Regions from separate parts of the Mesorhizobium sp. AA22 genome, predicted to be linked through region 2. Evidence: predicted binding sites of a transcription regulator. Region 2 holds the regulator's gene; the other holds the start of a gene.

Region 1 (4,441 bases), 2.9 Mb from region 2:
AGAAGAAATCGGCCAGCGCGGCAAGCAGGACCGCAACGCCGAATCGCGCGCAAAAGCTCGGAGCGGCGGTAAGTAACGATGTCATGATCGGACTTTCTCAGCGGCTTTGATCCGGGCGGCATACCGGGGCGGAGATTTGCGGATGAAGGGGAAGAGAGTAGCCGAACGGTGCGCCCGCGGCGGATCGACGAGCCACCAACCGTCATTGTGGAGGCGGTAAGGCAGGGACCAACGGGATTTTTCTCGCTCTTGCATGCCGCCCTTCTCGCCAGCCGAAATGCAGGCAGCGAGGCGGGTCCGAGGAGATTTTCGGGAGTTTTATGCAGTTTTCGTGCAGGCGAAGACCGCTTGCCTCGACCCGCCGCAGACGGCATAGATCGGACATGACGACCGAAACCTACCGCCCGCGCCGCTCGGTGCTCTACGTCCCGGCCTCGAACGACAAGGCGCTGGCCAAGATCTCATCGCTGGCCTGCGACGCCGTCATCATCGATCTTGAAGATGCGGTAGCCCCGGCCGATAAGGTTTCTGCGCGCGAAAAACTAGCCGGCATCTTCGCCAATCGCCCGGTTGCCAACCATAATGGCCGGCGCTGCGAGATGATCGTGCGCATCAACCCGCTCTCCAGCAAATGGGGCGCCGACGATTTGCTGGCCGCGGCACGCTGCGAGCCCGACGCCATCCTGCTACCCAAGGTCGACACGCCGCGCGACGTCCTCGAGGCCGGCGACGTGCTCGACGACAATTTCGCGCCGGACGAGGTGAAACTATGGGCAATGATCGAAACGCCCAAGGCTCTGCTCAACATCGGACCAATTGCCGAGCTTGGCCGCGATCCGGCCTCGCGGCTGGTCTGTTTCGTTGCCGGAACGAACGATCTGGTCAAGGAGACCGGCGTCCTCGCCACGCCCGACCGGCGCTATCTCACACCGTGGCTGATGCAGATGGTGCTCGCCGCGCGCGCCGGTGGCCTCGACCTGCTCGATGGTATCTTCAATGAGTTTCGCGATCTGGATGGCTTTGCGCGCGAATGCACGGAAGCGGCCGCCATGGGATTTGACGGCAAGTCGCTGATCCACCCGGCTCAGATCGATGCCGCGAACCGGGCCTTCGCGCCATCTGCCGAAGCCGTGGCCGAGGCGCGCTTGGTGAAAGCTGCCTTCGCACTTGCCGAAAATGCCGGCAAGGGCGTTATCGCACTGAATGGAAAAATGGTCGAGCGGCTGCATCTGGCGCAGGCCGAAAAACTGCTGGCGAAGGCGGCCGCCATCGGGGCATGATTGGCAACCCACCACAGGAATGAAAATGAAACTCTACCGCTTTCTGTCCGGTCCGGACGATTCCAGCTTCTGCCACAAGGTGACGGCGGCGCTGAACAAGGGCTGGCACCTGTTCGGTTCGCCGACCTATGCCTACGACAAGCAGACCAAGAGCATGCGCTGCGGCCAGGCCGTGGTGAAGGATGTCGAGGGCCAGGAATACAGGCCCAACACCAAGCTCAGCGACTGGTAGGATACGACCGTTACAGAAGCTTTTCCCAGGCAGCTCTGATTTCGTTGAATCTTGCGTCTGCAAGGCCGTCGACGTCATCGCAGCTGAAATAAGGGATCGATAGCGCCGCATAAAGGCCTGGATAACCGGAGACGGTATCCATCTTCATGAGAATTTCGGCAACCGACAGTTGCTGGCGTTTAATGCTGGATATCGCGCATTCCGATATCATCGGTGCTAGTGGATGGTCGAATTTGGACAGCCAAAATCGACTAACGCCAGGAGAATGGCGGCTCGACAACGGTGTTTGCGGGTAGACGGCAAAGCTCATCGAGTGCAATAAATGCAGCATTCGGCGAAATGCCGATGGCGGTTTGGATCAATTCGCGGCTCAGTGAAATGTCGTTATACGGCCCAATTGCAGTCGATCCGATTGGCAAATTCTGCTTCCGTCATCTGGAGACTATTCAGCTGCCTCTTCGATCCGCTCCATATCGTCGTCCGAGAGGCCGAAATGGTGGCCGATCTCGTGGATCAGCACATGGGTGACTATGTCGCCCAGCGTCTCTTCGTTCTCGGCCCAGTAGTCGAGGATGGCGCGGCGGTAGAGCGTGACGCGGTTCGGCCCCTCGCCGGTCTGCGGATTCCAGCGCTCGGCGATGCCGCGCCCCTCAAACAGGCCGAGCAGGTCGAACGGCGTTTCCAGCGACAGGTCGTCCATGATCTCGTCGGTCGGGAATTCGGCGATTTGGATGACGATCTCGCCGGTCAGCTTGCGAAATTCCTCCGGCAGATGGGCATAGGCCTCCAGCGCCAGGAACTCCATTTCCTCCATCGACGGCGAAAGCTCGGCGTGCCAGGTGCGGGTTTTGTAGATGCGGGCCATGCTTTGTCCTTTGATCCCGGCATATAGGCTTTCGAGCGGGAGTCGGCAAATGGCCAGGTTGCAGCCCTTTGCGCGGACAGGAATAAATTCCCCATGACTCCGCTTGACTCTTCGGGCGGCCTCTGGAATCAATAGGAACATAACAGGAACAATTGTGAGTGGAAGCTGACCGTCATGGCGACAAGCGCCGTGGCGCGGGAGACTGTTTTTGCCCTGCGCCGACAGATCGCGAAGATCGAGGGAACGCTGCCCGAGCGCCTGGAGGCGCCGGCCGGCGCAGCTCCCGTTGATGCGGATGTCACGCCCCGGGATCTAACAATCGTCCGCCGCGGCCTCGCCGTGGCGCCGCCCGATGCGTTTCTGCGCACCGGCGCGGAGGGTCTCGATACTGCGCTCAGCGGCGGCCTGCCGAAGGCGGCGCTGAGCGAGATCCATGGCGCCGCGACACGTGATGCCGGGGTTGTCGCCGGTTTCGCCCTGTCGCTCGTCAGCCTGATCCTCAAACAGGAGCCGCCGCGACTGCCGGTCCTGTGGATCGGCACCGCGGAGGTCTTCCGCGAGGCCGGCTTCCCCTATGCCAGAGGGCTTCATGGCCTTTTCGGGATCGAGCCGGAGCAATTGCTGTTTTCCGAGGCGCCAAGGCTCCTCGATGGGCTGTGGGTCGCCGAGGAAGCCGCCCGGATGACGGCGCTCGCCGCCGTCATCCTCGAAATCCGCGGCAGCCCGCAGCGGCTGGACCTCACCGCGACGCGGCGGCTGCACGCCCGGGCACAGAGCGCCGGCCGGCCGGTGTTCCTGCTGCGCCAGGCCGGCGAGGCCGAACCGACGGCGGCATCCGTCCGCCTCGTCCTGTCGGCTGCGCCGTCGGCACCACGCCAGACGCTCGCCGGGCCGCTCGCCGGCTCGATCGGCCGCCCCGCCTTCACCGTCAGCATCGGCAAGAGCCGCACGGCCTTGCCGGGACAATTCACACTGGAGTGGAACCCGGATGAACGCAATTTCGAGGAAAGAAGGGCCGGGGAAGAACGGGCAGCGAATCCTGTCCCTGTGGTTTCCGCACCTCGCCGCGGAAAGGATCCTGCGGCAGCGTCTGGGGCGGTCCTGGCGTTCGCGGCCGTCGGATCACCTGCCCCTGGTGATCAGCCATCGCCAAGCGAACGCGCAGCGCATCGCCGCCCTCGACGAGCGGGCTGAGGCGCTTCATCTGAAGCGCGGCATGGGCATAGCCGACGCGCGCGCCATGCACCCATCGATCGACGTAGTGGAAGCCGATCCCGAGGCCGACCGCCGCCTGCTCGAAAGCCTCGCCGACTGGTGCGACCGCTACACTCCGCTGGTGGCGATCGACGCAGCCGACGGCCTGTTTCTCGACGTCACCGGCTGCACCCACCTTTTCGGCGGTGAACGGGCGATGCTGGACGACATTCTGTCGCGCTTTTTCCATCAGGGTTTCGATGTCCGCGCCGGCGTTGCCGCCACACCTGGTGCTGCTTGGGCGGCAACGCGGTTTGCCAGTGACCGCATCGTCCCCGGTGGCGAGGAGGAAGCGCTACTCGCACCCTTGCCGCTGGCGGCGCTGCGCATCGAGCCTGATATCCGCGCCAGCCTGGAAAGCGTCGGCCTGCGCACGGCGGGCGCCGTCATGGCAGCACCGCGCGCGCCGCTCGCCCGCCGCTTCGGCACATCGCTGCTTTTGCGCCTCGACCAGGCGCTCGGCCGCCTTGACGAGGCGGTGTCGCCGCGCCTGCCGGTCGCACCGCTTTCGGTCGAACGCCATCTCGCAGAACCCATCATGCTGACCGACGAATTAGAGCGACTGGTGAAAATGCTGGCGACGACATTGAAGGTGGACCTCGAGCGCCGCGGCGAGGGCGCAAGAAGGCTGGCGCTGCTGCTTTTCCGCGTTGACGGCGCCGTCAGCCGCATCGCCGTCGGCACGTCGCGGCCCTTGCGCGAGCCGTTGCTGATCCAGAAATTGTTTCACGAAAGGCTCGCCGCGCTCGAACAGGACATCGATGCCGGCTATGGCTTCGATCTCGTGCGCCTCTCGGTCCTGTCGGCCGC
Region 2 (4,441 bases):
GCACTCCTTTCCATCGCTGCCTATCTCATTTTTTCCGGTATCGTGGTCGCGGCTGAACGCAGCTTCATCATGCTGGCGGTAATGCTTGTCGCCGTGCTGTTCGACCGAGCGGCACTTACCATGCGCAATCTGACGATTTCTGCCATCGCCGTCATCGTCGTGGCGCCGCACGAGGTGGTCGGCCCAAGCTTCCAGATGTCCTTCGCCGCGACTGCTGCTCTCGTGGGCGCCTATGCCGGCTGGTCCGACTATCGTGCCGACAGGGCCACGGCGCCGCCACAGCGACGGTCGCCGGTCGCTTTCGTCACGCGAAAACTCGCAGCTGGGACAGGTACCATCGCAATGACCTCCATCATTGCCGGCAGCGCCACTGCGCTCTTCGCCATCTGGCACTTCCAGCGCGTATCGCCGCTTAGCCTGTTCGCCAATCTGGCGGTCATGCCAATCGTCACGGTCGTCATGTTCCTGGCCGTCCTCAGCGCTCTGGCAATGCCTTTCGGCTTCGACGGACCTTTCCTCTACATGATGGGCAAGGGACTGACGGCCATGATCGCAATATCGGGATGGATTTCCGAGCGGTCGCCGGTCGATGCAGTCGGGCTGATCTCGTTGCAGTCGGTTCTGCTGGTGACGGTCGCCCTGGTCATCGCTACGATGGCGACGACATGGTTGCGGCTTGCGGCACTTCCCTTTGCGCTCGCCGGCCTGCTGACGATTTCCGACACGCGCGCCCCCGATGTGCTGATTTCGGAAGATGCGCATCTGGTGGCGCTGCCGATCGGCGGCGGCGAACTTGCCGTCAACCGGGTGCGTTCGAACGAATTCACCACCGACAACTGGAAACATGCGCTGGTTTCAGCGACCATTGTCGAGCCGGAGACATTCGAAAAAGGAGACGTGCGGTTCGACATCGCCGACCCGGCCGACCTGCCGCCTGGAGCGCCCTTCTACTGCACTGCCGGCCTGTGCCTCGCCCGGCACCCGTCCGGCGCGATCATCGCACTCGCCGACGACCGCAAAACCGCACGGCCAGCCTGTGCCTTGCGGATTTGATCGTCATCGACGATGCCACAGCCTATTATAATCCCTGCCGCAATCCGCTGGTTCTCGTCGTCACCAAACGGCAGCTCGCTCGCATGGGCAGTGCCGCCGTCTTCTTCGATCCGCTATCAGCGACGACGCGCGCAGAAATCCGTTTTGCCGTCAGACAGCCATATAGGCCCTGGCACGAGCAGCGGAGATTTTCGCGCGAGGCGAGGGGCTTGCCGCCATACCGCAGGGCCGAGAAACCCAAGAAGCCTGCCGCTCAGTAACGCCGGATCAGTCCGACGAGCTTGCCTTGCACCTTGACCCGGTCCGGCCCGAAGATGCGCGTCTCATAGGCCGGATTGGCGGCTTCCAGTGCAATCGAGGCGCCCTTGCGGCGGAACCGCTTCAGCGTCGCTTCCTCCTCGTCGACCAAGGCAACGATGATCTCGCCAGGCTGGGCGGTGTCGGCGTTGCGGATGATGACCGTGTCGCCGTCGAAAATGCCGGCCTCGATCATCGAATCACCCTTGACCTCCAGTGCGTAGTGCGTGCCGCCGGTGATCATGTCCGGTGGTACCGAGATCGAATGCGTCTGGTGCTGGATGGCGTCGATCGGCACACCGGCAGCGATGCGGCCCATCACCGGTATGGAGATGGTGGCAACGACGTCGTCGTCATTGCCGGCCGCGGGCAGGCGCGAAGGCGCCGGTTTGATCTGTCGTCCGAGGCTGCCCTGCCCAAGGCTGCCCTGAATGACGCTTGGCGAGAATTTGCGCGCCGCATTGAGGCCGGGCGCGATCGAATCGGGCAGGCGCAGCACCTCCAGCGCGCGGGCCCGGTTGGGCAGGCGGCGAATGAAACCGCGCTCCTCCAGCGCCGTGATCAGCCGATGGATTCCCGACTTCGAGGCGAGGTCGAGCGCTTCCTTCATCTCGTCGAACGAGGGCGGAATGCCGCTTTCCTTCAGCCGCTCGTGGATGAACATCAGCAGTTCATGTTGTTTGCGTGTCAGCATCGCGACCCCCAACAGAATCAGAAAAACAAAACCAGAACAAACACTATCTGTTCCAGTTGTGTTCCGCAACCGTTTAAAGTTCAATGAATGTGTTGACGTTTTGTTCAGCGTAGCATCAGCACGCTGCATGCGGCGCCCGTCGCGGCTGGGGGAGCGAATGGCTCGCGCACAATCAGCCCGTTGGCGTCGGCCAGCATTTTGAGCATCGAGGAATCCTGGACGCCGAACGGGGTCGCCAGTGGCGTGCCGGCTTCTTCCTTCACCACCGCGCGTACATAGTCCTGCCTGAGATCGTTGGCCGGCATGGTGGCGCCGAGCCGCGCCTGACGCATGTCCTGCCGGAAGGCGCGGCCGCCGAGCCGCGCAAGCAGCGGCTTCAGAAAGAGCTGCGTGCAGACCAGGCTCGCCACCGGATTGCCAGGCAGGCCGATGCAGCGGGTGTCGCCCAGCCGCCCGAACATCAACGGCTTGCCGGGCCGCATGGCGATTTTCCAGAAATCGAGCGTCATGCCTTCACCGGTCAGCACGTCATGGACCAGGTCATGGTCGCCGACCGAGGCGCCGCCCAGCGTGACAATGACATCGGCGCCTGCGTCGACCGCTTGTTTCACCAGCGTGGCGATCGCCTCCTTGCGGTCGGGGGCGATGCCGAGATCGAGCGCGCTGGCGCCGACCGAGCGGGCCGCGGCGGCGACGCCATAGGCATTGGACGAGATGATCTGGTCGGGGCCAAGGTCGCTGCCCGGCGGCAGCAATTCGTCGCCGGTGGCGATGATGGCGATCAGCGGCCGTTTCACCACGCTGACCTGCGGGTGGTTGGCCGAAGCCGCCAGCGACAATGCCGCCGGATCAAGCGGGCGGCCTTTCTCCAGCAGGACGTCGCCCTTCGAGAAATCGAGCCCGAGGCGGCGGATGTTGCGGCCTTCAACCGTCGACGCGGTCACTTCGACGCTGCCGCCGCCGAGATCCCTGGCATTCTCCTGGATAACGATGGTGTCGGCGCCTGCAGGAAGCGGCGCGCCGGTGAAGATGCGCACGGCCTGCGCCCGGCCGACTGTTCCGGCAAAGCCGCGTCCGGCCGGCGCCATGCCGATCACCGAAAGTCTTGCAGGCACGGACGCGACGTCCTCGGCCCGCACGGCATAGCCGTCCATGGCGGACGCGTTGAACGGCGGCTGGGTGCGGAGCGCCAGAAGCGGCTCCGCCAGCACGCGGTCGGCGGCGTCCATCAGGGCGACGCATTCAGCCTGCAAGGGCGCAGCATCCTCAAGCAGGCGCTCGAGCGCCTCGGCGACCGGAAGCAGTGCCATTATTGGCCTGCCCCCTTGGCGTCCGCCTTGTAGTCGCCGGATTTGCCGCCGGTCTTTTCCACCAGCCTGATGCCCGAGATCACCATGGCGCGGTCAACCGCCTTGGCCATGTCATAGATGGTCAGGCAGGCGACCGAGACGGCGGTCAGCGCTTCCATCTCGACGCCGGTCTTACCTGCGACGCGGGCCAGCGCCGTGACCTTCAGGCCTGGCAGCGTCGCGTCCGGTTCGATGTCAACGGATATCTTGGTCAACAGCAGCGGATGGCAGAGCGGGATCAGCTCATGCGTCCTCTTGGCCGCCATGATGCCGGCGATGCGCCCCGTGCCCAGCACGTCGCCCTTCTTGGCATCGCCGTCGAGAATCATCTTCAGCGTTTCGGGCCGCATCGCGACAAGACCTTCGGCGATTGCCGTGCGCGTCGTCTCCGCCTTGTCGCCGACATCGACCATATTGGCTTCGCCTTTCGGGCCAAGATGGGTGAGGGCGGCCGTCATCGTCAGTCAGTCTTAGAGCGACGTGCGTCCGTTTGGACGCGCAAAGTACGCTCTAGCACTTTGAATCTATGCATCGTGCTCTCCGAAAATCGATTCCGATTTTCGGGCCGATGCAATGGCGGGAACCTTGCCCGTCAAAAGCAGGCGCGTCGCAGTGGCCACATTCTGTTGCCGCATCAAGCTCTCGCCGACGAGGAACGTATCGATGTCGCTCAGTTCCAGCCTGCGGCAGTCTTCGTGCGAGAAAATACCGCTCTCGCTGACCAGCAGGCGGTCTGCCGGCACCATCTTCGCGAGCCGCTCCGAGGTCTCGATGCTGGTTTCGAACGTCCGGAGATTGCGGTTGTTGATGCCGATCAGCCGCGACGACAGTTTCAGCGCGCGTTCCGTCTCGGCCTCGTCATGCACTTCGACCAGTGCGTCCATGCCGAGTTCGAACGCTGTCGTTTCGAGTTCGCTGGCCACGGCGTCATCGACGCTCGCCATGATGATCAGGATGGCATCCGCGCCCCACGCACGGGCTTCGAACACCTGATACGGCTCGAACAGAAAATCCTTCCGCAAAGCGGGCAATGTCACGGCGTTGCGCG

The links. The regulator LexA, encoded in region 2, represses DNA repair genes until DNA is damaged. The targets are predictions, from matches to a motif close to TGTTCNNNNTGTGTTCNG.
Region 1: the regulator LexA is predicted to act here: its motif matches at 2,511-2,528, upstream of A9K68_RS04170 (metallopeptidase family protein).

The regions. Positions count from the first base shown of each region.
Region 1 covers NZ_CP048406.1:885,827-890,267, reverse strand. Annotated here, with positions in the region: gene A9K68_RS04190 (DUF4173 domain-containing protein) at 1-85, opposite strand, end outside; gene A9K68_RS04185 (CoA ester lyase) at 384-1,280, shown strand; gene A9K68_RS04180 (DUF1737 domain-containing protein) at 1,306-1,512, shown strand; gene A9K68_RS04175 (hypothetical protein) at 1,523-1,843, opposite strand; gene A9K68_RS04170 (metallopeptidase family protein) at 1,955-2,377, opposite strand; gene A9K68_RS31560 (hypothetical protein) at 2,552-3,571, shown strand; gene A9K68_RS04160 (DUF6504 family protein) at 3,513-4,441, shown strand, end outside.
Region 2 covers NZ_CP048406.1:3,743,720-3,748,160, forward strand. Annotated here, with positions in the region: partial or broken gene A9K68_RS18065 (ComEC/Rec2 family competence protein) at 1-1,313, shown strand, start outside; gene lexA (transcriptional repressor LexA) at 1,307-2,044, opposite strand; gene glp (gephyrin-like molybdotransferase Glp) at 2,149-3,354, opposite strand; gene moaC (cyclic pyranopterin monophosphate synthase MoaC) at 3,354-3,851, opposite strand; gene trpC (indole-3-glycerol phosphate synthase TrpC) at 3,918-4,441, opposite strand, start outside.